DNA from 4 places in the Erwinia sp. INIA01 genome. Region 4 is predicted to be linked to each of the others. Evidence: predicted binding sites of a transcription regulator. Region 4 holds the regulator's gene; each other region holds the start of a gene.

Region 1 (7,713 bases), on a different contig from region 4:
TCAGCGCTCCGAAGCTGGCGGACAGCGATGTGATCGCCACATGGCCGCTGGACGGCACCGATTACCTGATTCACAACCATGCCAACGTATTCGCCCGTGGCGGGCTGGATATCGGCGCACGCTTCTTTATGCAGCACCTGCCGGAAGATATTGACGGTGAGATCGTTGACCTCGGCTGCGGCAACGGCGTGATTGGCCTGACGGCGCTGCGGCAGAACCCGCTGGCGCAGGTTCACTTTGTCGATGAGTCCTATATGGCAGTGGCATCCAGCCGCCTGAACGTGGAGTCAAACTGCCCGGACGACTTAGCGCGCTGCGAGTTTCGCGTGAATAACGTGCTGGCGGGCTATCCGTCCGACCGTCTGCACGCGGTACTGTGCAATCCGCCGTTCCATCAGCAGAACGCGGTCACCGATCATATCGCCTGGCAGATGTTTCGCGATGCCCGCCGCTGCCTGCAGTACGGCGGCGAACTGCGCATTGTCGGCAACCGCCACCTGGATTACTACCACAAAATGAAGAAGCTGTTTGGCAACTGCACCACCGTCGCCACCAATCAGAAGTTTGTGATCCTGCGCTCGGTGAAAATGCGCTGATCGCCAGCGGTGCGGCAGCCATGCCGCACACTGCGTGCATACCACTCCGCGGCTGGGATGGATGTGCTGCGAGGCTTACCGACGCGCGTTAATTTTTTACGCGGATCCACGAAAAACGCTGCTGGTAGCCGTGCTGGCGGTGTGTGTTGCGCCGGTAGCTGGCCTGCTCTTCCGCCATGCAGTAGGTGCAGATCCCGCTTAGCTCAATTTGCCCCTCCGGAACCCCCTCCCTCAGCGCGATGCGTTTTGCCAACAGCGGCAAATCAAACCATACGCCATCGGTCGTTCCCTGCGCCTGCGGGCGGACTGCCGCCGGATTTGTCGACGGCTGCTCAGACCACGCCATTAACGGTGCCAGATGGTGCGGATCGTCCTGCTCCGCGCGAGCAATTAAGTCCTTTCCCAGCTCGTAGCAGCAGGGGCCAATCGACGGACCGATAGCGATAAACAGGTCCCCCGGCGCGCTGCCGTTCTGGCACAGCTGGCGGATGGCATTAGCCAGCACGCCACCGAGAATACCCTTCAGCCCACCGTGTACCGCCGCCGCCTGGTGTTGATTAGCGTCTATCAGCAGGATCGGCAGACAGTCCGCGGTGTAGACCGCAACGGGGCGGTTATCGCTGGCGATTAGCCCGTCGGCCTCCACGCTTTTTACCGGTAGCGCCGTTGCGCTCGGCACCACGCGGGCGCTGTGCCGCTGCTGGTTGTAAATCGTCTCTACCGGGGGCCGTTCTCCGGCGGGTAAAAAGGCGTGATCGAGCCAGTCGAAGCGGGAAAGTAGCGAGGAACGCCAGGAATACGACATCAAAATGCTCCTTAAGGGACGGGCGACAGATTTTTTATACGCCTTCGAGGCTAACGTTTTACGACATTTTGCCAAAATATTTTCGCTGGCCGTGCATGGATTGATGCTGCGGGTTTACCTTGCCGCCTGCAATAACAATCTTCCGAGTACAAAAAAGGTTATGCTGCACCACCGGAACGGTATTTCCGGGAACTTAAAGGATTTTTTTGCATGGAGAGCTTTACCGCATGACCAATAAATCGTATCGCCGTTATTCCGCCGCACTGCTGGCGGGCTTTGCAGGGGGTAATGTTGCCAGCTTCGTTAAGTGGGGCAGTGAGAACCCATTCCCGCCGCGCACGGCCGATCGGGCGATTCCGCCTGTTGAAATGCTCAACGATCTGGGCCTGAACACCGAAGCGATGATCTATCACTGGTCCGGGCACGTGGTGAACTGGGGTGTGGCGGGCGTTCACCACCTGTTTTCGGTTTTTTTCGCCATGCTCTACTGCTGGCTGGCGGAGATCTTCCCGTCGATTAAGCTATGGCAGGGCGTGGCATTTGCGCTGGTCATCACCGTGATTTTTCACGGCGTGATTTTACCGGCTGCGGGTTGGGCACCGGCCCTGTGGGATCTGCCCGCCGATGAAATCCTGTCCGAAACCTTCGGCCATATCCTCTGGATGTGGACGATTGAAATATTCCGCCGCGACCTGCGTAACTGCATAACCCGCGCCCGGGATGCCGAGGAGCGCCTTGCCACCTCCGCCGGGCGCTGAGGCTAAATCCCCAGCCCCAGTTTAGTTCCCTGCGCAATAGCCCGGCGGGCATCCAGCTCCTGGGCTATATCTGCGCCACCGATAATATGCAGCGGCTTGCCCTGGGCGAGGAGCTGCGTTTCCAGTTCCCGCCTTGGCTCCTGTCCGGCGCAGATAATAATATTATCCACCGCCAGCAGCTGCGCTTCACCATCGCGCAGAATATGCAGCCCGTCATCATCAATTCGCTGATATTCAACGCTGCCCCACATCTGCACGCCGTGCATTTGCAGGCTGGCACGATGTATCCAGCCGGTGGTTTTCGCCAGCCCTGCACCGGGCTTACCGGGTTTGCGCTGAAGCAGCCAGACCTGGCGGGCGCTGTGAGGCGCGACCGGGCGCGTCAGGCCTCCGGGCCGGGTCAGCGTGCGGTCGATGCCCCATTCTTCGCAGAAGTCGGCGATATCCTGCGGCGCGGCGGTTTCAGGCTGCACCAGATATTCTGCGGTATCAAAACCGATGCCGCCCGCGCCGATAATCGCCACCCGCAGGCCGACCGGTTTTTTATCGCGGATCACGTCCAGATAGCTGAGAACCGAAGGATGATCGATACCCGGGATGGCCGGTGTTCGTGGCTCAATGCCGGTAGCCAGTACCACTTCATCAAAGTCGGCCAGTTGAGCGGCGCTGACGTACTGATTGAGCCGCAGGGTCACGCCGTGGATATCCAGCTGGCGGCGGAAATAGCGCAGGGTTTCGCTGAACTCCGCCTTCCCCGGGATCTGCCGGGCGATATTGAACTGCCCGCCCACTTCGGGCAGCGCGTCAAACAGCGTCACCTGATGCCCGCGCGCGGCGGCATTCACCGCGAACGCCAGACCGGCTGGCCCGGCACCGACCACCGCGAGGTTTTTCCGCACGGCTGCGGGGATCAGCGGCAGAGTGGTTTCGTGGCAGGCGCGGGGATTGACCAGGCAGGAGGTGAGCTTGCCGACAAAAATCTGATCCAGACAGGCCTGATTACAGCCGATGCAGGTGTTGATCTCATCGCTGCGCCCCTGCTGCGCCTTCAGCACAAATTCGGCATCGGCCAGGAACGGCCGCGCCATCGACACCATATCGGCACAGCCGTCATCCAGCACCGCCTGCGCCACATCCGGGTGATTGATGCGATTGGTGGTGATCAGCGGGATGCGCAGATGCTGCTTCAGCGCCTGCGTCACCCAGGCGAAAGCGGCACGCGGCACGGCGGTGGCAATGGTCGGAATACGCGCCTCGTGCCAGCCAATACCGGTATTGATCAGCGTGGCACCGGCCTGTTCCACCTCTTTCGCCAGAGTGATGGTTTGCTCCAGCGTGCCGCCCTGGTCCACCAGGTCCAGCATCGACAGGCGGAAAATAATAATGAATTCGTCGCCTACCGCCGCCCGTACCGCGCGCAGAATATCCAGCGCAAAGCGGCGGCGGCGCACGTCATCGCCACCCCATTCATCGTCACGCTGATTGGTGTGGGTCACCAGAAACTGGTTAATCAGATAGCCTTCGGACGCCATGATCTCTACGCCGTCGTAACCGGCCTGCTGTGCCAGACGCGCGCAGCGGGCATAGGCGGCGATCAGCGCCAGGATCTCTTCGTGGCTGAGCGCACGTGGGGTAAAGGGATTGATGGGAGCCTGAATCGCCGAAGGGGCAACCAGGCCGGGCTGATAGCTATAGCGGCCGGTGTGCAGGATCTGCATGGCAATTTTCCCACCGGCCTGATGCACGGCGTCGGTGACCCGGCGGTGGTGTGCCAGCTGCGACTCATCGTTCAGCACCGAAGCACCGGGGCTGACCACGCCCTCCGGCGTGGGGGCGATGCCGCCGGTGACAATCAGCGCCACTCCGGCCCGCGCGCGCTCGGCGTAAAACGCCGCCAGCCGTTCGGCACCCTGCGGATGCTCTTCCAGCCCGGTATGCATGGAACCCATCAGAAAACGGTTTTTGAGCTGGGTAAAACCCAGGTCCAGCGGAGAGAACAGTGACACGCTCATCGTAAATCCCGGAAGTGGTCGGATGAGTTAACTGTAGCGATCATATGACCGCGACGAAAGTACAGTTATTGGCTTTGTGATGTATGCCACTGATTAAGGTTTCTCCGAAAGGGTAGCAGCGTCACGTTATGCGTAACATGAGTTTAGTAACATGATTTTTAGTGATCTTGTTCACAGTTTTGCATCTGTAAAATCGTTCTCATAGGCGCCTCAATGAATACGTATTAGAGGTTTCTCATGAGTACTACCACGCAGTCCTGCATGATCAACGGTAAAGAGCAGGTCGAGGTTGTCAGCCAGCAGGTGGATTACCAGGGCGAAGGCACGCTGGTGCGCATCACGCGCGGCGGCATTTGCGGTTCCGATCTGCACTACTATCAGCACGGCAAAGTCGGCAACTTTGCGGTGAAAATGCCGATGATCCTCGGTCATGAAGTGATTGGCTACGTGGTGAAAAGTGATAACCCGGCGCTGAAAGAGAATCAAAAAGTGGCGGTGAACCCGTCCAAGCCCTGCGGCCACTGCAAGTACTGCGAAGCGCAGGAAGAGAACCAGTGTACCGGCATGCGTTTCTTCGGCAGCGCGATGTACTTCCCACACGTTGACGGCGGCTTCACTCAGTACAAGGTGGTCGACAGCAGCCAGTGTATTCCTTTCGACAACCAGGCCGATGAGAAGGTGATGGTGTTTGCCGAACCGCTGGCGGTGTGCATCCACGCGGCCAATCAGGGCGGCGATCTTCAGGGCAAAAAAGTCTTTATCTCCGGCGTGGGTCCTATCGGCTGCCTGATCGCGGCGGCGGCTAAAGCCAAGGGCGCGGCGGAAGTGGTCTGTGCCGATATCAGCGAGCGCTCGCTGGCGATGGCAGTGGCGATGGGTGCAACCGACACCATTCACGCGGCCAACGGCGACTTCACCCCTTATCTGGCGGAGAAAGGCTACTTCGACGTGTCGTTTGAAGCCTCCGGTCATCCTTCTTCTCTGACCCGCTGCCTGGAAGTGACCCGTGCAAAAGGCACGCTGGTGCAGGTAGGTATGGGCGGCGACGTGCCGGGCTTCCCGATCATGATGCTGATCGCCAAAGAAATAAAACTGGTCGGTTCCTTCCGCTTTACCACCGAGTTCAATACGGCGGTGGAGTGGCTGGGCAACGGTACGGTGAACCCGCTGCCGCTGTTCAGCGGTGAATATGACTATCAGAATATCGATGCTGCACTGGTATTTGCCGGTGATAAACAAAAAGCCGCCAAAGTGCAGCTGACTTTTTAAGGACAAATCATGACAACGCTTTTCTCACTCGCTAACAAACGTGTACTGATCACCGGTTCCGGCCGCGGTATTGGTTTTCTGATGGCGAAAGGGCTGGCCGAGGCCGGTGCCGAAGTGATCATCAACGCCACCACGCAGGAAGGTGCGGATAAAGCCGCCGCTGCGCTGCAGCAGCAGGGCTTTAAGGCACACGCTGTAGCGTTTGACGTGACTCAGTCAGCGGCAGTGAATGCGGCAGTGGAAAAAATTGAGAGCGAGATCGGGCCGATCGACGTGCTGGTGAACAACGCCGGTATTCAGCGCCGTCGCCCGTTCCTGGAATTCCCGGAGCAGGACTGGAACGACGTTATCGCCGTTAACCAGACTGCGGTATTCCTGGTTTCTCAGGCGGTGGCACGCCAGATGGTGACCCGCAAGCAGGGTAAAATCATCAATATCGGCTCGATGCAGAGCGAGCTGGGCCGCGACACCATCACCCCATACGCTGCGTCAAAAGGCGCGGTGACCATGCTGACGCGCGGCATGTGCGTTGAGCTGGCGCGCTACAACATTCAGGTAAACGGCATTGCGCCGGGCTACTTTAAAACCGAAATGACCCAGGCGCTGGCGGATGATGAAGCCTTCACCTCATGGTTGTGTAAACGCACACCGGCCGCGCGCTGGGGCAACCCGGAAGAGCTGATCGGTGCTGCGGTGTTCCTTGCTTCAAAAGCCTCTGATTTTGTGAACGGGCACCTGCTTTTTGTCGACGGCGGGATGCGCGTAGCAGTGTAAGCGGCTACACCTTAAGACACCGGACCTTTTAAAACACAGGAATTTCTATGCCCATTACAATAATAGCCTTTGGGGTCATTCTGCTTCTGGTGCTGATGATCGTATTTAAGGTCAACGGCTTCATCGCTCTGATTTTTGTCTCTGCCGTAGTCGGCGTGGCCGAAGGGATGACGCCGCTGGCGGTTATCGCTTCGATCCAGAAAGGGGTTGGCGGCACGCTCGGTGGGCTGGCGCTAATCCTCGGCTTCGGTGCCATGCTCGGCAAGCTGGTGTCCGACACCGGGGCCGCGCAGCGCGTGGCGACCACGCTGATTGCCGCCTTCGGTAAACAGCGCGTGCAGTGGGCGCTGATGGTCACCGGTCTGGTAGTTGGCCTGGCGATGTTCTATGAAATCGGCTTCGTGCTGCTGCTGCCGCTGGTGTTTACCGTGGTGGCCGCCGCACGCCTGCCGCTGCTGTACGTCGGCGTGCCGATGGTGGCCGCGCTGTCGGTGACCCACTGCTTCCTGCCGCCGCACCCGGGCCCGACCGCTATCGCCATTATCTTTGGTGCTAACCTCGGTACTACACTGCTGTACGGCATGATCATCACTATCCCGACGGTGATTATCGCCGGGCCGGTGTTCTCGAAATTCCTGAAAAACTTTGAAAAATCACCGCCGGAAGGGCTGTATAACCCGAAAGTGTTTGAAGACCATGAAATGCCGGGCTTCTGGACCAGTATTTTCGCGGCGATTATTCCGGTGATCCTGATGGCGGTGGCGGCGGTATTTGAGCTGACCACGCCGAAAGAAAACGTGCTGCGCCAGTTCTTTGAATTTGTCGGTAACCCGGCGGTGGCGCTGTTTATCTCGGTAGTGATTGCGGTGTTCACCCTGGGCCTGCGTAACGGCCGTAAGATGGACGACGTGATGGAGATGTGCAGCTCCTCCATCGGCGCGATTGCGATGATCGTGTTCATTATCGCCGGTGGCGGTGCCTTTAAGCAGGTGCTGGTGGACAGCGGCGTGGGTGACTACATCGCGAATATGATGAAAGGCTCGTCGCTGTCTCCGCTGCTGATGTGCTGGACCGTGGCAGCCATGCTGCGTATCGCGCTGGGTTCTGCGACCGTCGCGGCGATCACCACCGCCGGTATCGTCACGCCAATTATTGCTATCACCCACGCCGACCCGGCGCTGATGGTGCTGGCGGTGGGTTCCGGTAGCGTGATCGCGTCACACGTTAACGACCCTGGCTTCTGGCTGTTCAAGGGCTACTTCAACCTCAGCGTGATTGAAACGCTGAAGACCTGGACGGTGATGGAAACGCTGATTTCCTTCCTCGGCCTGGCGGGCGTCTTGATTCTGAACGCCATTATTCACTAATCTGTCAGACGGCCGGTTACTTCCGTCGTCGTCCCGTAAGGGCCAGGCTTGCCTGGCCCTTTTTACTTTTATTTGATTCCATGGAAGCTTATGAGATCGCACCGCATATCGTTACAGGACATCGCCACGCTG
Region 2 (7,713 bases), on a different contig from region 4:
CCATGTTCAGAAAAACGATGGGCAGCACGCCGGCGCAGTATTTTGCGGTTCAAAGAGCGGCGAATGCTTGAGTTAGCGGGATGTTTGCTGCGGTGTCAGGTTTTTGACAGGCGTTGCGTCACGCAGAAACTCGGTAATTTAATGGCATCAATAAAAAATCCACGCCGTTGCGTGGATTTTATAGGGTTTGTCAGTCTTCATGCGATGCTTCGAGAGCGCATGAGACAACAGAATCCGGTTACACGTTAAACAGGAAGTTCATCACATCGCCATCTTTCACGATGTAGTCTTTACCTTCTGAACGCATCTTACCGGCTTCTTTCGCACCCTGTTCACCCTTGCAGGCGATGTAGTCGTCAAAACCGATGGTCTGCGCGCGGATAAAGCCTTTTTCGAAGTCGGTGTGGATTTTACCGGCGGCCTGTGGCGCGGTCGCACCAACAGGGATAGTCCAGGCACGCACTTCCTTCACGCCAGCGGTGAAGTAGGTTTGCAGGTTCAGCAGGGCATAACCAGCGCGGATCACGCGGTTCAGGCCCGGCTCTTCAATACCCAGCTCGGCCATAAACTCTTCGCGGTCGCCGTCTTCCAGCTCGGCAATATCAGACTCAACGGCAGCGCACACTGGAACCACAACGGAACCTTCAGCGGCGGCGATTTCGCGCACTTTATCCAGGTACGGGTTGTTCTCGAAGCCGTCTTCGTTGACGTTCGCGATGTACATGGTTGGCTTCAGAGTCAGGAAGCTCAGGTAGCGGATGGCCGCTTTGTCTTCTTCGCTCAGGTCCAGCGCGCGCAGCATGCCAGCTTTTTCCAGCTGCGGCAGGCATTTTTCCAGCGCGGCCTGTTCGGCTTTCGCGTCTTTATCGCCGCCTTTGGCTTTCTTCTGCACGCGCTGCAGGGCACGTTCGCAGGTATCAAGGTCGGAAAGCGCCAGCTCGGTGTTGATGGTTTCGATATCGTCCGCCGGATCGACCTTGTTATTCACGTGAATAATGTTGTCGTTCTCAAAGCAGCGCACCACGTGGCCAATCGCTTCGGTTTCACGGATGTTGGTCAGGAACTGGTTGCCCAGGCCTTCACCTTTAGATGCGCCTTTAACCAGGCCCGCGATATCCACGAATTCCATGGTGGTTGGCAGAATGCGCTGCGGCTTAACGATTTCGGCCAGCTGATCCAGACGTGAGTCAGGCATTGGCACTACGCCGGTATTCGGCTCAATGGTGCAGAACGGGAAGTTAGCTGCTTCGATGCCCGCTTTGGTTAACGCATTGAACAGGGTGGATTTCCCGACGTTTGGCAGGCCCACAATACCGCATTTGAATCCCATGTTTGAATCACCTTAATAGCTTGATAATCAAGGTATTGTTAAATACCTCAATGTTGTCACAGACAGTGTCTTAAAAGTTTCCGCGCATTATACACGTAAAACCGGCTGCGATGGCGTTGATTTGTCGCGCCCCGGGCAGGTTTAACTTGAGATCGCCTTCACAATTTCCCATACTGACATATCTTTACCCTTATCGGAGAACCGCGCAGATGCATTGCTTCCTGCTTACGCCACCCTGAGAATGCTCCCTTCTGCGCAACGGATCCGTTGCCTTCACTCGTCGCATGAACGAGTCCGCTGTACCCGCTGATAGCCTGAATCGCGCGGTGCAGAACTTCTGTCTGTAAAAAATAACTGGAAATAACATGTTTAACCTGAGCAATTTCAGGGCGAGAGACGTCAAAAATGACGTGCTGGCCGGTGCTGTCGTCTCGGTGGCGCTGATCCCGGAAGCGACTGCCTTTTCCCTGCTGGCCGGGCTGTCGCCGACTATCGGCCTGCATACCGCCTTTATCCTCGGCATTATCACCGCCTTCTTCGGTGGCAAGCCGGGAATGATCTCCGGTGCGGCCGGGTCGATCGTGGTGGTACTGATTAGCCTGATTACCCAGCACGGCTACGAGTATGTGCTGGTGGCCAGCATCCTCGCCGGGCTGATTCAGTTGGCGATTGGCGTGCTCAAGCTGGGCAAGTTTATCCGTCTGGTGCCGCAGCCGGCGATTTATGGCTTTGTTAACGGTCTGGCGATTGTCATTATGCTGGCGCAGTTCCCGATGATTAAAGGGCAGGGGCCGATGATGTACGCGCTGGTCGCGCTGGCGATGCTGATTGTCTGGCTGTTCCCGAAAGTGACCAAAATTATTCCCGGTTCGCTGGCGGCGCTGCTCGTGATTAGCGCGATCGCCATTGGCTTTGGGCTGGATACCAAACGCGTTGGCGATCTGGCGGATATCTCCGGCACGCTGCCGATGTTCCACCTGCCGCAGGTGCCGGTGAGCTGGGAAACGCTGAAAATCGTGCTGCCGTATTCGGTGGTGATTGCGCTGGTCGGACTGATCGAGTCGCTGCTGACGCTGGCGGTGCTGGATGAAATGGGCAGCAAAAAAGGCGCGGGTAATCAGGAGTGCGTGGCACAGGGCATCGGCAATACGCTGTGCGGCTTCTTCGGCAGTTTTGCGGGCTGCGCGATGATCGGCCAGTCGATTATTAACTTCACCTCCGGCGGCCGCGGGCGCATCTCAAACCTGGTCGGTGCCGTACTGCTGATTCTGTTTGTTGTCAGCCTGTCGCAGTACATCGCGCTGCTGCCGGTGGCGGCACTGGCCGGGATTATGTTTGTGGTGTGCATCAATACCTTTGAGTGGAGTTCAATCAAGCGCCTGAAGCGGATGCCGAAAGCGGATGCGGTGATAATGATTGCCGTGACGCTGGTGACGATCTTTACCGATCTGGCGATGGCGGTGATTTGCGGGGTGATTATCTCCGCGCTGGTCTTTGCCTGGCAGCATGCGCGCATCACTATCGTCGCGCAGGAGAGTGAAGAAGGGCAGAAAACCTATCGTCTGGAGGGGCCGCTGTTCTTTGGTTCGACAACCAGTTTCCAGGAGCTGTTCGATCCGCAGCAGGACCCGGATCGGGTGGTGATTGATTTTGCGCGTACCCGGGTGATGGATTCCAGCGGCGTGGAGGCGATTGATAAGCTGACCGCGCGCTATCTGGAAGCAGGAAAAACCCTTCGCCTGCGCCATCTCAGCGAGGACTGCATCAGCCTGCTGAAAAAGGCGGGGCCATACTGTACGCATGAACTGGACGACCCCGATTATAAGGTCGCCAGCAACGACGCCTGACGTAGAGCGTCGCAAGCAGGCCCGAATCCGGGCCTGCTGCTATCAACCCGCTTTATAGCTGTGCAGGCGGTTCATTGCCTTCAGCTTATCTTCCTTCAGCCACACTTCGGTGCAGCGCGCCGCTTCGTCAATGGCGTTATCAATCAGCGGCTGTTCAGAGGCCATCGGTTTACCCAGCACGAATCCCACCACTTTATTACGATCGCCAGGATGGCCGATGCCGATGCGCAGGCGGTGGAAGTTCAGGTTATTACCCAGCTTGCTGATGATATCTTTCAGGCCGTTGTGCCCGCCGTGGCCGCCGCCCTGTTTGAATTTTGCCACGCCCGGCGGCAGGTCCAGCTCGTCGTGCGCGACCAGAATCTCTTCCGGCGCGATGCGATAAAACGTCGCCATCGCCGCCACGGCTTTACCGCTGAGGTTCATAAAGGTGGTCGGCACCAGCAGGCGCACATCTTCACCGCCGATATTCAATCGCGCGGTGTAGCCATAAAATTTACTTTCTTCCTTTAGCGACTGATTGTGACGTTCAGCCAGCAAATCAACATACCAGGCGCCGGCATTATGGCGCGTAGCGGCGTATTCAGCGCCGGGATTGGCAAGGCCAACAATCAGTTTGATGCTGCTCACGGTGTATTTTCCTGAAGCGTACGAATTAAGGCAGGTAGTTTACTGAAGCGGAAGGGATAACTCAAAGGCCACCGGACGCTCTCTGCGAATGGCAGATAGTTAGTCAGCGTGATAATACATTTTCTATACAAATTCAGTCGATTAGATGTAAAGAACTGTCAAAGATTTAGCAATAAATGTGATCACGCCCGCAACGAGAGCCCAGACGATTTCCTACACTATGGACATCTGGCAATGGAATTTGCCCTGTTAAACCGTCTGGAGGTGCGTAATGAAACGTAAACATACACATGTAATGGGCAACGCCCTGATGGTGCTGGGTTTAGTGGTGATGATTTTCGGGGTAGGTTACTCGGTTCTTAATCAGATGCCGCAGCTGCAGTTACCGCAGTTTATGGTGCATGGGGCGATTTTCAGTATCTTCATCGGTGCGCTGCTGTGGTTGGTTGGTGCCCGCGTTAGCGGACGGGAAAAAATTGCCGACCGCTACTACTGGGTGCGTCACTGCGGCGATAAACGCTGCCGTCAGGGTAATCGCCAGCACTAATTAAGTCCCGCAGTGGACAATAGGGTTAAATCATCTAGCTTTGCTGACCTTCATTAATGCCCGCCTTCGCGGGCATTATGTCTTGTTCAGGCGTAGTTAAAGCCATCAGCTTGAGACAGCGAAGCTCGTCCGTCAATTGTTTAACCGGCTACCGGCAGGGTTTGTAACCGCTGTTCGTCCGGATGATACACCTTTATCTGATTACGTCCGGCTGCTTTGGCCTGATACAGCGCATCATCCGCCGCAGCAATCAGTGAATCCACGAGCAGGGGTCCATAAGAGCTGCTGGCAACGCCAATGCTGACGCTGTAGTGCACCTGCTGCGGTCTCGAAGCTTCTATTATCTGACGAATCCGCTCTGCCGTTTCCATACCCACTTTTTCATCGCATAAAACAATGGCAGCAAATTCCTCGCCCCCAAGCCGGGCAAAAAAGCTGTCCGCGGGTAGCTCAGTGACCACTTTGTGGCAAAAATCGATCAGCACCTGATCGCCATGATAGTGACCATAGCGGTCGTTGATGCTTTTAAAGTGGTCGAGATCGAACAACATCACGGTGATCTCGCGGGCGGCGCTGGCAGGGTTTGCCAGCTGGTCGGCTTTTTCAAACAGCGCACGGCGATTCCAGACGCCGGTCAGCGGATCGAGCAGCGAAGCCTGTTTGTACTTGATCAGTGTGCGTTCGTTAACCATCGCCATCAGGGTAAAACTCATGCCGATCACAATCAGTATTGATTCCAGGATGACATAAACCGAGAAGGTCGAACCGCCAATCGCCCCGTAGAGCGGGCTGGGTATGCCGCCGTCCAGTAGCGCCCGCAAAACGCTAAACAGAAGATGTATCCACAGCAGAAGTCGGGCGGGCCAGAAGGTCACCGGTAGCATGGCACGCGCGCGGTGCAGTTCGCGGATCATCGCTGCGGTGTAGATAATACACATCAGGCAGGAAACCAGAATCCGGTTGTGCATTGAGTTCCAGAACCACGGGAACAGGCACAGCACGCCCCAGAGCACCATGCCCAGCGTCCAGTCGTAGCCGCACCGCGCGCCTCGAAAGGCGCGAAAGGCGCTGAGTAACAGACCATAGGCCAGCAGCACGCAGATATTGCCCACCGCCACTGACCAGAACAGCAGGCCTTCGCTACGAAGGCTGCTTAACCAGACGGCAATAACACTGACAATCAGCGAGATACAGTTAAATCCCAACACTTTATCGTACTGTGCGCCGCTCCAGGCAAAGGCGGTGATGACGATAAGAAACAGCAGTACGTACAGCTCGCAGATAAACAGGGTTGCGACGTCTAGCGCCATATAAGAATATTCCGATTAAGTCAATTCGAGCAAAGTAGCATTAATAAATGGTCCTCAAAAGGGGGGGTTATGCCAAATTGCTAAAAAAAACTGTCCGGCATCACTATCCGCTTAATTAATCTGCTTACCCCGGGGAACCAGGCACAGCCAGATCGCGATGGCACAGATCACGGTAACAACCAAAAGTACCCAAAGCAGCTGTGCGAAGGCGTGCTCCGCCATCGGTAACAGTGCGGAGTCGATGGCCGATCCGGCACTCAATGTCGGTAGCGATTCGGCAGAGGCGTGGTGAAGATTTGCCAGGCGGGCCAGCAAAAAGGTAAACAGACTGCTGACGCTTGCCAACGCCACGCCTTCCCCGGCTACGCGCACCGTACTGAAAATTCCGGTCGCCATACCCGCACGCTGCGGCGGCACCACGCTGACCGACAGGTTGTCCATCAGCCCCCACGGCAGCCCGCTACCTGTTCCGATCAGTAACATCGCCAGCAGGGTTAACAGCAGCGAGCTTTGCGGCGTTACCACACTCAGCAGCCCGATACCCGCAGCGGCCAGCTGCAGACCACCCGCGCTGACCGTGCCGGGATGGTAGCGGCGGGTCAGACTGACCGCGATCGAGGGAATAATCAGCATTGGCAGCGAGATGGCTAACATCAGCAAACCCGTGGTTAAAGCGTCATAGCCGTAAAATCCCATAAATCGTAGCGGCAGCAGCACCAGCAGTACCACGAAACAGTAGCAGGTCGCGACCGGCAACAGTTGTACACCAACGAAGCGGCCGTAGCGGAACAGGCTGAGGTCGAGCATCGGGAAGGCCGTGCGCCGCTCAATAAAGACAAACAGCGCACCCGTCAGCAGGGAAGCCAGCAGCAGAATGCGGGTGAGCGGCGTACTGCCGCCGTCGGCCATTTGCAATAATCCCCAGGTAAACAGCGTCAGCGCGGTGCTGAAGGTGATGATACCGGCCCAGTCCAGCGGCTGCGGGTCGGGGTTGCGTGACTCGGCCAGATAGCGGGTGCCAAAAAGTAATGCCACCGCACCAAACAGGGCACAGCAGAGGAAAACGCTGTGCCAGCCCGCCGCCTGCATCAACATTCCTGCCACCACCGGTCCCGCCGCCAGCCCCACGCCGAAACTGGTTCCCAGCATGCTAAAAGCCCGGGCGCGCGCTTCGCCGTTAAAACTGTTGGCCATGGCTGCTGAACCTCCGGCCAGTGCGGCAGCGGCAGCCGCCCCTTGTAGCGCGCGAACAATATCCAGCCAGACTACTGAAGGCAGCCATGGGGTCAGCAGTGAAAGCAGGGTGAATACCAATACGCCGCTGATAAACAGGCGCTTGCGGCCATAGCGATCGGCCAGGGAGCCAGCGGCCATCAGCAAACTGCCGAAGCTGAGCAGGAATGAGTTGGTTATCCAACTCAGCGCGAGGGGAGAACCGCCGGGATGAACGGCAATCGCTGGCGTGGCGATGACCCCGGCAGAAAAACTCAGCGGCAGCATCAGCGCCGCGCTGCAAACGGCCAGCACGCTCCAGCGGCTGCTTTGGGCTTCAAGTGTCAGGGAACTCATTTTTTATCTCCGCTTTCATCAGTCAAAAAAGCAGGATAGATTGGCATGTGTGGGTGATAAACAGGCCGAATGGCCGAAGATAAAGGACAAAAAGTATCGAATGAGCAGCGTGGAAAGTCTGAGTGGTTTGACGGCCTTTGTGAAAGCTGCGCAGGCGGGGAGTTTCGCTTCGGCGGCAGAGCGCCTTGGCGTATCGGCGTCGGCGGTGGGTAAAAGCGTGGCGCGGCTGGAAAGCAGCCTCGGGGTGAGCCTGTTCAACCGTAGTACGCGCAGCCTGAGCCTGACGGAAGAGGGGGCGCTGTTTTATGAGCGCAGCCAGCGCATTGTGCAGGAGCTGGAGGAGGCCGAGCAGGAGCTGTCGCGGTTGATGTCCGCCCCGCGCGGACGTTTGCGGCTGAGTTTTCCGGCGATTGGCTACCGTCTTTTGCTGCCTCTGCTGCCCGGGTTCACCGCGCAGTACCCGGATATTGAGCTGGATCT
Region 3 (7,713 bases), on a different contig from region 4:
GAAGTGCATCGGCCTCGCGGTCGATATCCTGCTTGATGGATCGTGGCGAAAACAGCATATCGGCGAGAATGGCGCAAACAATACCAATAATGATTTCGCTACAGCGCTCTACGGCGAACTGCGGCGCAAGCAGCAGCGAACCGCTGGAATCAACGCTGACCACGATAATCAACGCGGTATAACCGGCCAGGCCTAAGGCATAGGAGTTCTCAAGCTTGATCAGCGATGACAGCCACACGCACACGCCGGCCCACAGGCAGCACAGCAGCAGCATCAGCAGCGGCGCGCGGATGGTGGCAATCATGATGGTCAGTGCCGCGATACAGCCGATAAAGGTCCCGACAATACGCAGCATACCGCGGTAGCGCAACGCCCCGGAGAAGGGATCGCCCCCGGCGGCAAAGGCCGTACCGCCGGCAACAATCGCGGCGGTCATCACCGACCAGCGCGGAGTTTCAAGATTGAATTCAAAGCCCACAAACAGCGCCAGAATGATGGCAAAAGTCAGCTTGATGGGAAATCGCAGACGATACCACTGCATCATTTACTCCACCTTAGCCAAACTCGCGCAGGCGATGCATCAGTTTCATCAGCGGGGAGATGTCTTTTTCCTGGCGATCCTGCGCACCGGTGACCACAACGGTCGCCGTGGTGCCTGACGGGAACAGGTTACCCGGCTGCTTGTCCAGGCGAATACGCACAGGCACACGTTGTGCCAGACGTACCCACTCCAGATTCGAATCGACGGTCGCCATGCCTTTGCTGTCAACGGTACTGCTGCTGTTCGTCACCCCGGCGGCCATGCTGTCAACGGTGCCAAGAATGACCTGGTTGCTGCCAAGCGGCGTGATCTCAACACGATAGCCAGGACGAATACCATCCAGCTTAGTCTCTTCCATAAAGGCCAGTACATAGAACGAATTCTGTTTGACCAGCGCCACCGACGTGGAACCCCGGGTAATAAACTCACCGGCATAGACGTTCAGGTTGGTGATCCACCCGGCCGAGGGTGCCTTCACTACGGTACGTTCCAGATCCAGTTTCGCCAGATCGCGCGTGGCGATGGATTTCGCCAGCTGATGCTCCGTGGTCTGGTAATCATTGTTGGCTTGATCGATAGCCTCACGCGACATGGCGGAAACGCCCAGCCGGTTGCGACGAGACGCTTCGCGACGCTTCTCATCCAGAATGGCCTGGTAGTAGGCAACGTCGGCATTAGCCTCGTCCAGCGCTTTTTGATAGCGCGGCTGGTCAATCACGAACAGCACCTGGCCTTTCTCAACCAGCTGGTTATCACGCACACGCACATCGGTTATCAGGCCACTCACATCGGGTGCAATCGCGACCACATCGGCGGTAAACTTTGCATCGCGGGTCCACGGGGATTCGGTGTAAAACACCCAAACGCGGAAAATCAGAACCACCGCGATCGCCACCAAAATCAGGGTGATGGCGAAACGGGAAATTTTTCTTATTAGTGCTTTCACGATGACCTCAGACGAACAAGCGGGATACAAGGTAGAACAGACAGCAGTAAAGCGCGGTGTTAAACAGCGCTGGATGCCAGACCCTGTCATAGAGTCCGGTCGGCATAAGCAGGCGACGAACCAGCCAGAACAGCATCAATGACACGACGATTTCAAAGAAAATGGGCGGAAAAGAAAGCCCGAAAACCACGATAACAGGAAGCACACTCATCTCTTATCCTTGTAAAAACAGTGCCGGAATACGAAGACGCAATAACGATCTCCCACCTGTTTCAGGGCAGTTTAAAGTTCAGGCTGATGATGGCCACGAAGTCGGGCCCGGATCACAACCGATACTCACAGAATAGTAGCTTATAAAGTGAGCTTTAAAATAGGGAGTAGGACTTCAGAACGGTAGTCCGGCACTGCTATAGTAACGCGCTTGACTATAAGTTATCTACCAAATGTGATCTAAATCACTTTTAAGCCAGGGTTAATAATGGAAAGACTGAAAGGCATGTCCGTTTTCGCCAAAGTGGTGGAACTGGGCTCGTTCACCGCCGCAGCACAGCAGCTACAGCTCAGCGTTTCTGCGGTCAGCCAGATTGTCGCCCGGCTGGAAGATGAGCTGCAGGTTAAATTGCTTAATCGTAGTACGCGCAGTATCGGGCTGACCGAAGCAGGGAAGATCTATTTTCAGGGCTGTCGGAGAATGCTGTCTGAAGTTCAGCAGGTTCATGAACAGCTGTGGGCATTTAATAATACGCCCATCGGTACGCTGCGCATCGGCAGCTCTTCCACCATGTCGCAAAACCTGCTGGCCCCGATGACGGTGGAGATGCTGAAAGAATATCCCGGCCTGACAATTAATCTGGTCACCGGTATTCCGGCCCCTGACCTGATCGCCGATGGTCTGGATCTGGTCCTGCGTGTGGGTGCTCTTCAGGATTCCGGTCTGTTTTCCAAACGCCTGGGATCGATGCCGATGGTGGTCTGTGCAGCAAAAAGCTATCTGGCACAGCACGGTACGCCGGAAAATCCAGAGGATATCAGTAACTTTTCATGGCTTGAATACAGCGTGCGCACTGACAATGATTTTGAACTGACTTCACCGGAAGGTAAATCTGTTCGCTTATCGCCGCAGGGGCGTTTTGCCACCAATGATGCTCAGACGTTAATTCGCTGGCTGAAAGCCGGGACCGGTATCGCCTACGTGCCGCTGATGTGGGTGATTGAAGAGATTAACGCCGGTGAGGTTGAGATCCTGTTTACCCACTATCATTCGATGCCGCGCCCGGTCTATGCGCTCTATACGCAAAAAGACAAGCTGCCGCTCAAAGTTCAGGTATGTATTAACTACCTTATCAGTTACTTCGATAAGGTCGATGAAATCTACCGGGAATTCCGAAAGGTGTAGCGGGGAAATAAAAAATCGGGCGGCCGCCTGTGCGATCGCCCGATTTAAATAACTGAACGTTGCGAGAAAACCAGCGTTGAATTACGCCGTGCCGCCTACCGTGATTTTATCCAGCTTCAGCGTTGGCTGGCCGACGCCGACCGGCAGACTTTGCCCTTCTTTACCGCAGACGCCAACGCCTTTATCCAGCGCCAGATCGTTACCGACCATCGAAATCTGCTGCATCGCCTCAATGCCGGAACCGATCAGGGTTGCCCCCTTCACCGGTTTAGTCACTTTGCCGTTCTCAATCAGATAGGCTTCTGAGGTTGAGAACACAAACTTACCGGAGGTGATATCCACCTGACCACCGCCGAAGTTCGGCGCGTACAGGCCATATTCAACGCTGGCAATAATGTCTGACGGCGTCGATTTACCGGCCAGCATATAGGTGTTGGTCATCCGTGGCATCGGCAGGTGCGCGTAGGACTCACGGCGGCCGTTACCGGTTGGCTTAACGCCCATCAGACGCGCATTGAGCTTATCCTGCATGTAGCCTTTCAGAATACCGTTTTCAATCAGTACGTTGTACTGTCCCGGAACACCTTCATCATCAACGGCCAGCGAACCACGTAGCCCTTCAATGGTGCCGTCATCCACTACGGTACAGAGTTCAGAAGCCACCAGCTCCCCCATCTGACCGCTGAATACCGAAGTACCACGACGGTTGAAGTCGCCTTCCAGGCCGTGACCCACCGCTTCATGCAGCAGCACGCCCGGCCAGCCTGCGCCCAGTACCACAGGTACGGAGCCTGCCGGGGCCGCTACGGCGTTCAGATTCACCAGCGCCATACGGACCGCCTCACGCGCCCAGGCGTCGGCACGAACTTCACCGTCTTCATTCGCAAGGAAGAACTCATAACCATGACGACCACCGCCGCCGCTGGAACCACGCTCGCGCTTGCCGTTATCCTCAACCTGTACGCTGACGGACAGACGAACCAGCGGACGGACATCCGCCGCTAGCGTTCCATCCGTGGCCGCCACCAGCACCAGTTCGTAGACGCCGGTCAGGCTGGCAGAAACTTCCTGAACGCGCTTATCTGCAGCACGCGCGGCACTGTCAACACGGTGCAGCAGGGCAATTTTTTCTTCGCGGGTCAGGCTTTGCAGCGGATCGAGAGCCGGATACAGCGGGCGATGCAGCACCGCACCTAAGGTGTGCGACTGACCGTTGCCCTGTTCACGCACGATGCTTCTGGCCGCCGTTGCGCTCTGGTGCAGCGCATTCAAGGTGATCTGATCGGCATAGGCAAAACCGGTTTTCTCGCCGCTTACCGCGCGCACGCCCACACCCTGATCGATATTGTAGGAGCCATCTTTAATGATGCGGTCTTCCAGCACCCAGGATTCATGATAGCTGGACTGGAAATAGAGATCGGCGTAATCCAGCTTACGCTCGGAGAGCTGGCCGAGAATGGCAAACAGATCGTTATGACTAATATTATTGGCAGCCAGTAGCTGCTCACTCACCAAATTCAGACTCATGAATTCTCACTCAGTATGGATGAGCCAGATGCGACTGGCCCTCAATATTCATTTAGGTTCGCTATGTTTACAGCGTGAGGCAATTCCATAGCCACGTCAAATTCACTTATCGTCGTTTTCTCGCGGCTTGCGCAGTACCTCATTGATTTCAGGCTTATCAATTGGCCCGGTGATGTGATAGCGCAGTACTGAAATTTTATTCCACAGCGGCCCCAGCACCTTGCTGGCGGCAAACACGGCAGCACCCACAACCGGGTTAACGGCAAAGGCCACACCAACCCCGACCGTCGTAGAAATCTCCGGCGCGACCACTGCTTCCATATCAATCTGCCGTCTTACGAGATCCATTTTACCCTTCATGGCAATGTCCGCTTCCAGCCCATCCACCAGCAGGTTATCCGTGTGCATCACGCCATTTTCTATCCACGCGGTGCCGTTGATCGAATCAAACCAGAAGCCCTGACCAAAGGTGTCGCTGAAATCAAAACGCAGCTTGCGGATCAGCGCATCGAAGCTGACCAGCCGCAGCAGCTGACCGGCACGCCCGGTTGAGACGTCGGTAATCTGCCCCGCGCCAAGGTGCGATTTCAGCACCCCGCTCAACGTTTCTTCCGAAGGCTGCCACGGCGCAGAACGCCAGTGCAGATCGTAGTCGACGTTAAACGGCGCATCGCGCAACGGGCTGCTAATGCCGAACCAGTTGGTCGCCTCGTTGATTTTTTTGCCGCTCAGGACACCTTTCAATGAGGTGCGCTGACCATCAGGACGATTTACCCACTCACCGTTAACCGTCAGGCGTGCATTACCGCTGTCAATCAGCCCGTTCTCCAGCTTCAGCGTGTCGCCCGTCGGCGTCAGAGAAGCCTGCATGCGGCCAAATTTTTGCCCGCGCAGCCAGCACTCGGCGCAGTTCAGATTCAGTGCTGGCCAGCGGCTGAAGTCGATGCTGGAAGCATCGGCCGGCAGCGGAGCACCGCCGCCCGAGGTCTGCCACTGCGGGTTGTAATAGAGATATTTGAGCTGAGCGATCCAGGGGGCCGAGCGCTTCATCATCAGCGTCCCCTCCACTTCTTTCCCCTTCGCCGCGACCGTCGTGTCGCCAGCAACATCCTGGCTTAGCGTGACGTTGAGATCCTGCCATCGCTGCCCCGCCAGCGTCAGAGCGGGCGTATGCAGCCGGATATCGCCCGGTAACGTGCTGCTGCCCGCCTTTTCGTTCTCAGAACCGGCAGCGGCCATAAGCCCCATCCACGCGCTACCATCAAGCGGCGGCAGATTCAGCACCATACCCTGAGTCTCCGGCAGCGGCGGCGTGCGTTTCGCATCATTCTCCCAGATGCCACGATCGATGCGCAGCTGTTTGCCCAGCAGCCAGCGGCTGTTAAAACGATGACGACTGCCGACCGAGCCACTGAGATCGAAGCTATTAAGATTACCTTTCGCTGTCAGTTTGACTGGCGTATTTGCAGGCTTACTGAGATCCAACGGTGCAGGTAAGTGACTACTTACATTTTTCAGATCGCTGTCGATATCAACCTGATAATTTGCACCGCCGCCGTGCGGTAGCGTGATTTGAACTTTACCCTGCCATGGCAGATTCCCCGCCAGCTGCGACCTTACCGCTGCCGGTATAACATTGACCTCACCGGGCTGCCAGTCTGCCTGCAGATCTACACCAATCTGATAATCTTTCTCACCTTCCAGCGTACTAAAACTGACCGCCAGCGGCTGACCGAACCAGCGGGCATGCATCTGGTCGCTTTTCAAATCGCCGTTATCATAGGTGAGTCGCCCGGAAAGCTGCTCAAACGTGGTTTCCAGCGGTTTGATATGCAGAGAGTTGTTTTTAAAGTTAACGTCACCGGTCGCGCGGACCTGCCTGCCATCCAGCGGGATATCAATATGTAAGTTACCACTCACATTGCCGCCAACCTGTAGTTCATCAAGCGCAGCACCCAGCGATGACTTCAACGGCGAATCGTTGAAATAGTCGCGAACCTGGTCACCGCCGCCGCTAATTTCACCGTCAATCAGCAGTTTCTCTTCCAGATAATCAGGAATGACCGCCGAGATGTTACGCCCCTGCACCTCACCCAGCTTTGTTTCTTCAGCCTTCATCCACAGGCCGTTATTCACAAAATCGAGATCGATAGCCAGGTTTTCCAGCAGCGGCCAGCCGGGTTCGAATTCGTAGGTGGCTTTTCGCAGCGGTACCGCCACCTCAAACATGCCTTCGTTATGTTTAAACGGGAACTGATGCGGGTCACCGGCGAAGATCAGCGTGGCGTTATCCACCTGCCCGCCTTTTAGCGCACCGCTGAGGTAGTTGGTCAGTGACGTGCCCATTAGCGGTTCAGGGAAGTAGCGCCAGGCATCGGCGGCATCCGTCAGCTTGATACCGGCCAGGATGTCCAGGCGCGGGGACTGACCTTTCTGCTGTTGGTAATGGAAATCACCGCGGGACCAGAGCGAACGGGCCTGTACGTCAAGCTGCTCGCCGGACAGCGTCAGTCCGTCGGCATTATGCTGCCAGTTCAGCGCACCCGAAGCCCGGCTGATTTCCAGCGGAGCGCGGAACATATCGCCGTAGGGTAGTGTCGCCTGCTGTACGGCAAACGCCAGCTGACCGTCCGCCGCGCTGCCGGAAAGCGAACCGTTAAGGTGCTCCATGCCCGGCAGCAGCTTCCACTGCTGCCAGCTGAGGTTTTGCCAGCGTGCCTGGAAACGGGTCAGTTCGGGCTGGTTCAGCGGCACATCGGCGGCCAGCGACTGTATCTCGCCGCGCGGCTGCAGCGCGCGCCAGTTTTCCAGCAGTTCCGGCGAAAGTTTGGCAAATAGCGGAACCAGCGGGTCAAGCGAACCTAAATCCAGATGCGTGGCACGCACGCGCAGTTCAGCCTGCTTATCCGGCCCCGGCAGGTCGCTGCTTTGCGGCAGCCAGAGCATGGAAAGCTGACCCTTTGGCCACGGATTGTCGTCAGTGATAAAGCGCGTTTGCGGGATATTAAGCAGCCAGCCGCGGTTAAAGCGGCTGATATGCGCAGTCAGGTTATCCACGCGAAGGTGGTGCGGCCGATCGGCCCCCTCCCACTTTGCTCCGCCTCGCTTCAGCCAGACATCGCCACCCCAGACCTCACCGTTTTTCACTTCCATCCATGCGGCAAGGCTGAATTTTGCGCTTTCCAGGCTGGTATTATCGCGCATCCACTGCCCCAGCCACGGCTTCACATCCACATCATCGGCCTGCATCCACACGCGGCCGGTATCGAGATAACCGTTGCTGTCACTCAGATCGAGGCGAAC
Region 4 (7,713 bases):
AGCGGCACGATTTCCATCAGCCAGGCGTTAAGGAATACCGCCAGCAGGATCCCGGCGTTGAGGAATGTAAAGGTGTTGCTCATCTGAGCCACGGGAAGCTGGAAGTACTCTGCTATATTCTCCAGTACCATACCGGTAACGATAACCACTGCACCGGTCAACGCATAAGAGAAGAAGCTGATCCAGGTAAGTCCGATTCGATCGCGATTTGTCATTGTGGAAACCTGTCTGGAAGGAAGTTCCTCAGGCGAAGTACCTGAGATATGCCGTAGGAGTTTAACCATATTCGTGATCTGCATGAATATTTAATGAAATAATAATTTTCGAATTTCATTGTTAGTGTGATTTTTGTCACATTTATTCATCAGACAGCCCGTTCTACCGTGATTTCTTCCTGAGTAAATAAAGGTAAAACGCTGGCGCGTTGGTAAGTGCCTATTTACAATCAGCGTTGTATTTATGGCTTATTGCCCTCAGTAAGGAATATTTCATGTTGAAACGTACTTTGACCGCGGTGGCGGCAGTTCTCGCACTGTCATCGATCTCTGCTTCTGCATTCGCCGCGAAAGGGGATACACATGTACTGCTGACCACTTCAGCAGGTAGCATTGAGCTGGAATTGAATAATCAGAAAGCCCCTGTTTCGGTAAAAAACTTTGTTGATTACGTCAACAGCGGCTTTTACAACAACACCACATTCCATCGTGTGATCCCGGGCTTTATGCTGCAGGGCGGTGGCTTCACCACTGACATGCAGCAGAAGCAGCCTAACGCTCCGATCAAAAATGAAGCGGATAACGGCCTGCTGAACAAACGCGGTACCATTTCTATGGCGCGTACATCAGAAAAAGACAGCGCAACCAGCCAGTTCTTTATTAACGTGGCGGATAACGCCTTCCTTGATCACGGCCAGCGGGACTTTGGTTACGCGGTGTTTGGTAAAGTGGTTAAAGGTATGGATGTGGCTGATAAGATTGCCCAGGTGCCAACCCAGAATGTTGGTCCTTACCAGAATGTGCCGGTGACTCCGGTGGTGATCCTCTCCGCCAAAGTTCTGCCATAAGCTTATGCACTGTGCCTGAATCGGTCTGCGGGGCTGGTTCAGGTTTTTGCCTCATCTTCTCTACCGTAAAGAAATAAGCGAAACGGTGTAAAATCCGTAAAATAGCGGCGTAAATCGTTTACCGGAATTCGCCATGCTGCTGCTTATCGACAATTACGACTCCTTCACCTGGAACCTCTACCAGTATTTTTCTGAACTGGGCACCGACGTCATCGTTCGCCGTAACGACGATATTACGCTGGCTGAAATTGCCGCTCTGGCCCCTCAACATCTGGTTATCTCCCCCGGCCCGTGTACGCCCAACGAAGCGGGTATCTCACTGGCGGCGATCCGTCATTTCGCCGGTCAGGTGCCCGTGCTTGGTGTTTGCCTGGGGCATCAGGCAATCGCCCAGGCGTTCGGTGCCAAAGTGGTTCGTGCTCGCCAGGTCATGCACGGTAAAACTTCGGCCATTGAGCATAACGACGGCGGCGTTTTTGCCGGGCTGAATCATCCGCTGACCGTCACCCGCTATCATTCACTGATTGTAGAGACCGGGACGCTGCCGGATGAATTTGAGCTGACGGCCTGGACGCTGCGCGACGGCCAGCCGGATGAAATTATGGGTTTTCGCCACCGTACGCTGCCGCTGGAAGGCGTGCAGTTCCACCCGGAAAGTATCCTAAGCGAGCAGGGGCATCAGCTGCTGGAAAATTTCCTGCGCTACTGAGTTAGTGTTTGCCTTTTTTTGATTTTTTATGCATATTTCATGACTATATTTTCACATTAATGCAAAGATTAAACGGCGAGGTGGTTGATGGCAGCGGAAAAATTAGCGGTAACGCGGGCAACATTCGATGAAGTGATTTTGCCTGTTTATGCACCAGCGCAGTTCGTTCCGGTAAAAGGAAAAGGGAGCCGCATCTGGGATCAGGAAGGGAAAGAGTACGTCGATTTCTCCGGTGGTATTGCGGTAACGGCGCTCGGTCACTGCCATCCGGCACTGGTTGAAGCGCTGAAAACCCAGGGTGAAACCCTGTGGCATACCAGCAATGTCTTCACCAACGAACCTGCCCTGCGCCTGGCCAGCAAGCTGATTGCTGCTACCTTCGCCGAGCGCGTGTTCTTTGCTAACTCCGGTGCAGAAGCCAACGAAGCGGCATTCAAGCTGGCGCGCTATTACGCTACCCAGCGCCACAGCCCGTTTAAAAGCAAGATCATCGCTTTCCATAACGCCTTCCATGGCCGTACGCTGTTTACCGTTTCCGTCGGTGGACAGCCGAAGTACTCCGACGGCTTTGGGCCGAAGCCTGCCGACATCGTCCATGTGCCGTTTAACGACCTGGCGGCGGTCAAAGCGGTTATCGACGATCACACCTGCGCCATCGTGGTGGAGCCGATCCAGGGCGAAGGCGGCGTAACGCCTGCGACTCAGGAATTTATGCAGGGGCTTCGTCAGCTGTGTGATGAGCATAATGCGCTGCTGGTACTGGATGAAGTACAGAGTGGAATGGGCCGCAGCGGCAAGCTGTTTGCCTATGAACATTACGGCGTGAAGCCGGATATCGTCACCACGGCGAAAGCGCTGGGCGGCGGCTTCCCGGTGAGTGCGATGCTGACCACCAACGAGATCGCATCGGTGATGGCCCCTGGCGTACACGGCACCACCTACGGCGGTAACCCGCTGGCCTGTGCGGTAGCGGAAGCGGCGCTGGATATTATCAATACCCCAGAGGTGCTGGACGGCGTGGCGCAGCGGCGTCAGCTGTTTGTTGATGCCCTGCAGGCGCTGGATGCCAAACTGGATCTGTTCAGCGAAATCCGTGGAATGGGGCTGCTGATCGGTGCCGCGCTGAAACCGCAGCATGCCGGTAAAGCGCGCGACATCCTGAATGCCGCAGCGGCTGAAGGGGTGATGGTGTTGGTAGCCGGTACGGACGTGATGCGCTTTGCACCATCGCTGGTTATCGATCCTGCGGATATTACCGAAGGGATGAAGCGCTTTGCGGCAGCGGTAGAAAAAGTTTTAGGCTAGGGCGACTTGCGTAAACGCCGGGACAGCCAGCGGCCCTGATGCGGGCGCTGGCTCCAGGTCAGTGACGAGATAGTGTGCATGGTGCTGAGGTGGCCGAGAATACGCTTCACGTGCCGTTCCAGGATGGTCACCGGCCCCTGATGAAAATCTTCCGGCGCTTCCAGTACGTTGCTGTCTGAGCTGGGTCCATCATATTCCAGGCGCTGCTGGCAGCGTTGCAGTGCGATTTCGCACGACTGCAAATAGCGCTGTGCCAGTGATTCCGTGAGCATGGTGTGCTCGCGCGCCAGAATCGTCATGGCATTAATGTGTTCGACAATAAACTGGCTGTGGGTCACCCACAGCTGCATATCCTTCAGATAGCTGGCATTAAAGTTTGGTTCCTGCATCGCCTGATGCAGTGAGTTAAACAGCGCGTTGTGGGCCTGATTGACCCGCATCCTCTGCCAGGCCAGTTTTGCCGGTTCCTGTTCCTGTCCCAGCAAAAGCTGCAGTGCTTCCTGATAGGCTTCCAGCGCATCGTGGGCATTCTGCCTTAACAGCCCGCTCTGCCACTGCGGCCACAGCCAGATCATCCCACCAAAGGCAATCAGACAGCCAATTAGCGTATCCATCAGGCGCGGTATCAGCAGCTGCACACCGTTGAGCGACAGCAGTTGCAGCGTGAATACTGTGGTAATGGTAAAGCCGATCGTGGCCCAGCCATAGAATTTACGGATAAACAGATTACCGATTAGCGTCAGGGCCAGCATAACCAGCAGCATCACCGATTCCGGTGCGTGCAGGCGCAGCATAACGGCGGCAATGACCAGTCCGGCCAGGGTTCCCATTGCCCGGTGCTGAATGCGAACCCGAGTGGCACCGTAACCATTGAGGCTGACGAACATGACCGTCATCAGTATCCAGTAGGGCTTGGGCAGATTAAAAAACAGCGCCAGCGAGCTGGCAAAGGCAAGCATCACTCCATAGCGTGCGGCGCTGCGCAGGCCCGGAGATTTCAACGACAGGTAGCTCTTCAGCGCCGGGATCAGCGGTAACCGGCGCTGACGATCCGCCATCAGATCGCGTCGATACAGCGGCCGCTGGGTGCGGAGCACACGGGCGATGCGGCTGAAATGGTAATAGCAGAAATTCCCCACCGGATTTTCTTTATTCTGCCGGGAGATTTTCTCCAGTGCCTGCAATGGTTTATCCATGGTGAAACGTTCAGGATAGCGATGATAGAGAATGTCATCGGCCAGCACTCGCAGCCGGGCAGCAATGGTTTGTGCATTCCAGCGGATCACCGCTTCGGCGTGGCTCTGTTCCACCAGCTTTTGCACTTCTTCCGGCTGATGCAGGCTGACGGAAATGTGTTCCTGTAGATCCAGTGCCACCTGAAAGGCCCGCGTTAGCCGCTGATAGTGGTTATCCTGGCTGGCGGCCAGCATATACATCTGCTGATAGCAGGTATTAATTAAATCCACCGCTTTCTGCTGGCGTGCCAGCAGCGGCGGGAGGGCCGTCTGCGGGTCGGTCAGCCGGGTCAGCAGCGTATATTTCGCCTCGCAGTAGTCGGCCAGCTCGCGATACAGCAGGCTAAGCGTTTCACGCATCGGCTGCTCTTTCCACAGGCGGAACCACAGCCAGTTAAACAGCCCGTACCAGATGGTACCGAGAATATAGAGCAGCGGCGGTTGCCAGAGGGGAACTCTTCCGGCAAGGCTGAGGGTAAAAATGGCGGCAATGAGCGAGGCGGGCAGCAGACGGCCATGCAGTGGACTGATTTCCGCAGTGACGCCCAGCATCAGTGCCATCACCAGCATGATGATCGGCAGCGGTACGCCCTGTTCCCCGGCATACAGGATCATAAAGCTACAGAAGGCAAACAGGCTGCCGCCGATAATCAGGCGCTTGAAAAAACGTTTATGGGGAGTATCAAGACCGGCGTTGTTACAGCAGGCGGGAACCAATGAGAAGAGTAAACCCTGTCGAAGATCGCCTAACAGCCAGCCAACGGCTATCGGCAAGCACAGCACCAGCGTTTGCCGCAGTGCATAGTTCACTTCAGGGTGATAGATGATTCTCCGCCACATGCCCAATACCACAGAAAAAAAGGCGCGACCAGAGTGTCGCGCCACAGATCCACAACCGCTTAGCGCGTACCGTAAACCACGATAGTTTTACCGTGCGCGGAAATCAGGTTTTGATCTTCCAGCATTTTCAAAATACGCCCCACGGTTTCACGAGAACAGCCAACGATCTGGCCGATCTCCTGGCGGGTGATCTTGATCTGCATGCCATCCGGGTGGGTCATGGCATCCGGCTGTTTGGCCAGATTAAGCAGGGTTTGTGCAATACGACCGGTTACGTCAAGGAAGGCGAGGTTACCCACCTTCTCAGAAGTGACCTGCAGACGGCGTGCCATCTGCGAAGAAAGACGCATCAGAATGTCAGGGTTAACCTGAATCAACTGGCGGAATTTTTTATAGGAGATTTCAGCTACTTCACAGGCACTTTTAGCGCGCACCCACGCGCTTCGCTCCTGGCCCTCTTCGAAAAGGCCCAGTTCGCCAATAAAGTCGCCCTGATTGAGGTAGGAAAGAATCATTTCTTTGCCTTCTTCATCCTTGATCAGCACCGCTACTGCGCCTTTGACGATGTAGTAGAGGGTTTCTGCCTTTTCACCCTGATGGATCAAGGTGCTTTTGGATGGATATTTGTGAATATGGCAATGTGACAGGAACCATTCGAGGGTTGGGTCTGTTTGCGGTTTGCCGAGAACCATTCGCTGTTATCCTCTTATTGTAATCGTGCCTAAATATACCCTTTTATCACTCAGGTTGCAGAAATGTTAACTGCTTTTTGAAATATTTCGGGTACACAGGGAAGGAGTTCCCTGTCAGGCGCTTCCCATAGGAAAATCAAACGGGCCATACCGTTAAGAGTCTGGCTCATCCTGTTGTCCCGTTTTCACCATGCATTGCAATGCCAGAATAATAATACAGCACCGTTTGTAGCACAGCTTGACCTGGCTGTCTTGTGTTGTGTCATGTTGTCTCGCTTCAGCATAGTGAGAAAAGGAGCGGCTGTCGTTTTTATTGTCTGGAGAGGGATCTGTAAGCCTGCTGTACGAGGGCCGTTTTGGCACGGTTCGCCACAGATCTTGCACTGATTTGTGTTTTTATCACCCTATTCACCCTACCCATGAAATGCGTTTTCTGCGGCTGTTGGCCCGGTCATTGACCGGGTGAACACGAGTGACGGATGGGGTGACTGGCTTCACTGCCCGGTAGTCGGCTCTGGCTGCTTTTTCACCGTTACAGGAGTAACTATGAAATCTCAAACCGCGTCACTGATTAAAGATATCACCCCACGAGTACTGCAATGGCGTCGACATATTCATGAGCATGCCGAGCTCTCTTTTCATGAGCAAAAAACTGCGGATTACGTCGCCAGCGAGCTTCAGCAATGGGGTGCATTAACCCTTAGCCGTCCCTCACCTAACAGCGTGCTGGCGGAGCTAAAAGGGGCGCGCCCCGGCCCATGCATAGCGCTACGTGCTGATATGGATGCGCTGCCGATCCATGAGCTGAACCAGGAGCCTTTTACCTCGCGTAATGCGGGCGTCATGCATGCCTGTGGTCACGATGCGCATACGGCCATGCTGATGGGAGCGGCCTGGGTACTGTGCCAGCTGCAACAACAGATTGCCGGAACCGTGAGATTTATTTTTCAGCATGCGGAAGAGGTGCCGCCGGGTGGGGCACAGGAACTGGTTTCTCTGGGTGTGCTTAATGGGGTTTCGATGATTTTTGGTCTGCACGTGATGCCGGCTTTTCCTACCGGTACCGTCAGTTTCACCGAAGGTGTTTTTAGCGCGGCCAGTGATAATTTCGATCTGATTCTGCAGGGGAAAGGCTCGCATGCTGCTCTGCCGCATACGGCGTGCGATCCCGTGGTGTTAGGTGCCGGGGTTGTTCAGGAGCTGCAGCAAATCATTTCACGCAGGCTTGACCCTAACGAGGGTGCCGTGCTCAGTATTGCCAGTTTTCTGGCCGACGGGGGCTACAACGTTATTCCGGATGTGGCACATCTCAGAGGCACCCTGCGCACGCTGAGTGAAAATACGCGCACTGAAATCCCAAAAATGATGGAACAGATGCTCGGCGGCATGACGGCGGCGGTTGGGGCCAGCTACAAGCTGGAATGGACAAAGGGTTACACGCTGGGCTTCAACCACCCGGATGCCTGTCGTTTCGCCGCAAAAAATGTGGTGGATACGCTGGGCGCCGACGCGTTGAAAATAATGCCGCATCCCATGTTTGGCTGTGAAGATTTTTCAGCCTACCAGCAGGTTATCCCCGGATGCTTCTTGTTTATCGGTTCGGGCAACGAGGAAAAAGGCACCTGCTGGAGCTTGCATAATCCGCACTTCCGCCTTGATGAAGATGTTCTGCCAATTGGCGTGCAGCTGCACATTGGTTTTATCCATCAGCAGCTTATGTCATCGTCGCGATGACCATCCGATTAGCTGATTTTTTTCCCTTCGATCAGTCGCTTAACCAGTGGGCCCATAATCAGTTCCATCGCCAGGCCCATTTTTCCGCCCGGCACCACCAGGGTTTTAATATGGGAGATAAATGAGCCCTGAATC

What was found. The regulator CRP, encoded in region 4, controls carbon source genes, mostly activating them, when cyclic AMP is high. The targets are predictions, from matches to a motif close to ATGTGANNNNNNTCACAT.
Region 1: a site for CRP is predicted at 4,331-4,348, ahead of idnD (L-idonate 5-dehydrogenase). Genes of this name have one in related genera too.
Region 2: a site for CRP is predicted at 3,984-4,001, ahead of pth (aminoacyl-tRNA hydrolase). Genes of this name have one in related genera too.
Region 3: a site for CRP is predicted at 1,931-1,948, ahead of aaeR (HTH-type transcriptional activator AaeR). Genes of this name have one in related genera too.

What each region holds. Positions count from the first base shown of each region.
Region 1 covers NZ_JAPDNC010000002.1:385,886-393,598, forward strand. Annotated here, with positions in the region: gene rlmG (23S rRNA (guanine(1835)-N(2))-methyltransferase RlmG) at 1-596, shown strand, start outside; gene OMR58_RS03680 (polyphenol oxidase family protein) at 685-1,401, opposite strand; gene OMR58_RS03685 (YagU family protein) at 1,629-2,159, shown strand; gene OMR58_RS03690 (NADPH-dependent 2,4-dienoyl-CoA reductase) at 2,162-4,171, opposite strand; gene idnD (L-idonate 5-dehydrogenase) at 4,409-5,440, shown strand; gene idnO (gluconate 5-dehydrogenase) at 5,450-6,214, shown strand; gene OMR58_RS03705 (gluconate:H+ symporter) at 6,262-7,581, shown strand; gene idnR (DNA-binding transcriptional regulator IdnR) at 7,672-7,713, shown strand, end outside.
Region 2 covers NZ_JAPDNC010000005.1:63,165-70,877, reverse strand. Annotated here, with positions in the region: gene OMR58_RS10500 (AraC family transcriptional regulator) at 1-71, shown strand, start outside; gene ychF (redox-regulated ATPase YchF) at 239-1,330, opposite strand; gene OMR58_RS10490 (SulP family inorganic anion transporter) at 1,696-3,177, shown strand; gene pth (aminoacyl-tRNA hydrolase) at 3,220-3,807, opposite strand; gene ychH (stress-induced protein YchH) at 4,079-4,354, shown strand; gene OMR58_RS10475 (GGDEF domain-containing protein) at 4,495-5,664, opposite strand; gene OMR58_RS10470 (MFS transporter) at 5,776-7,233, opposite strand; gene OMR58_RS10465 (LysR family transcriptional regulator) at 7,343-7,713, shown strand, end outside.
Region 3 covers NZ_JAPDNC010000013.1:17,567-25,279, reverse strand. Annotated here, with positions in the region: gene aaeB (p-hydroxybenzoic acid efflux pump subunit AaeB) at 1-541, opposite strand, end outside; gene aaeA (p-hydroxybenzoic acid efflux pump subunit AaeA) at 555-1,487, opposite strand; gene aaeX (p-hydroxybenzoic acid efflux pump operon protein AaeX) at 1,495-1,698, opposite strand; gene aaeR (HTH-type transcriptional activator AaeR) at 1,966-2,883, shown strand; gene tldD (metalloprotease TldD) at 2,965-4,410, opposite strand; gene yhdP (AsmA2 domain-containing protein YhdP) at 4,513-7,713, opposite strand, start outside.
Region 4 covers NZ_JAPDNC010000003.1:534,645-542,357, forward strand. Annotated here, with positions in the region: gene tsgA (MFS transporter TsgA) at 1-215, opposite strand, end outside; gene ppiA (peptidylprolyl isomerase A) at 491-1,063, shown strand; gene OMR58_RS07905 (aminodeoxychorismate synthase component II) at 1,197-1,772, shown strand; gene argD (bifunctional acetylornithine/succinyldiaminopimelate transaminase) at 1,860-3,077, shown strand; gene OMR58_RS07915 (YccS/YhfK family putative transporter) at 3,074-5,152, opposite strand; gene crp (cAMP-activated global transcriptional regulator CRP) at 5,212-5,844, opposite strand; gene OMR58_RS07925 (amidohydrolase) at 6,391-7,578, shown strand; gene OMR58_RS07930 (phosphoribulokinase) at 7,587-7,713, opposite strand, start outside.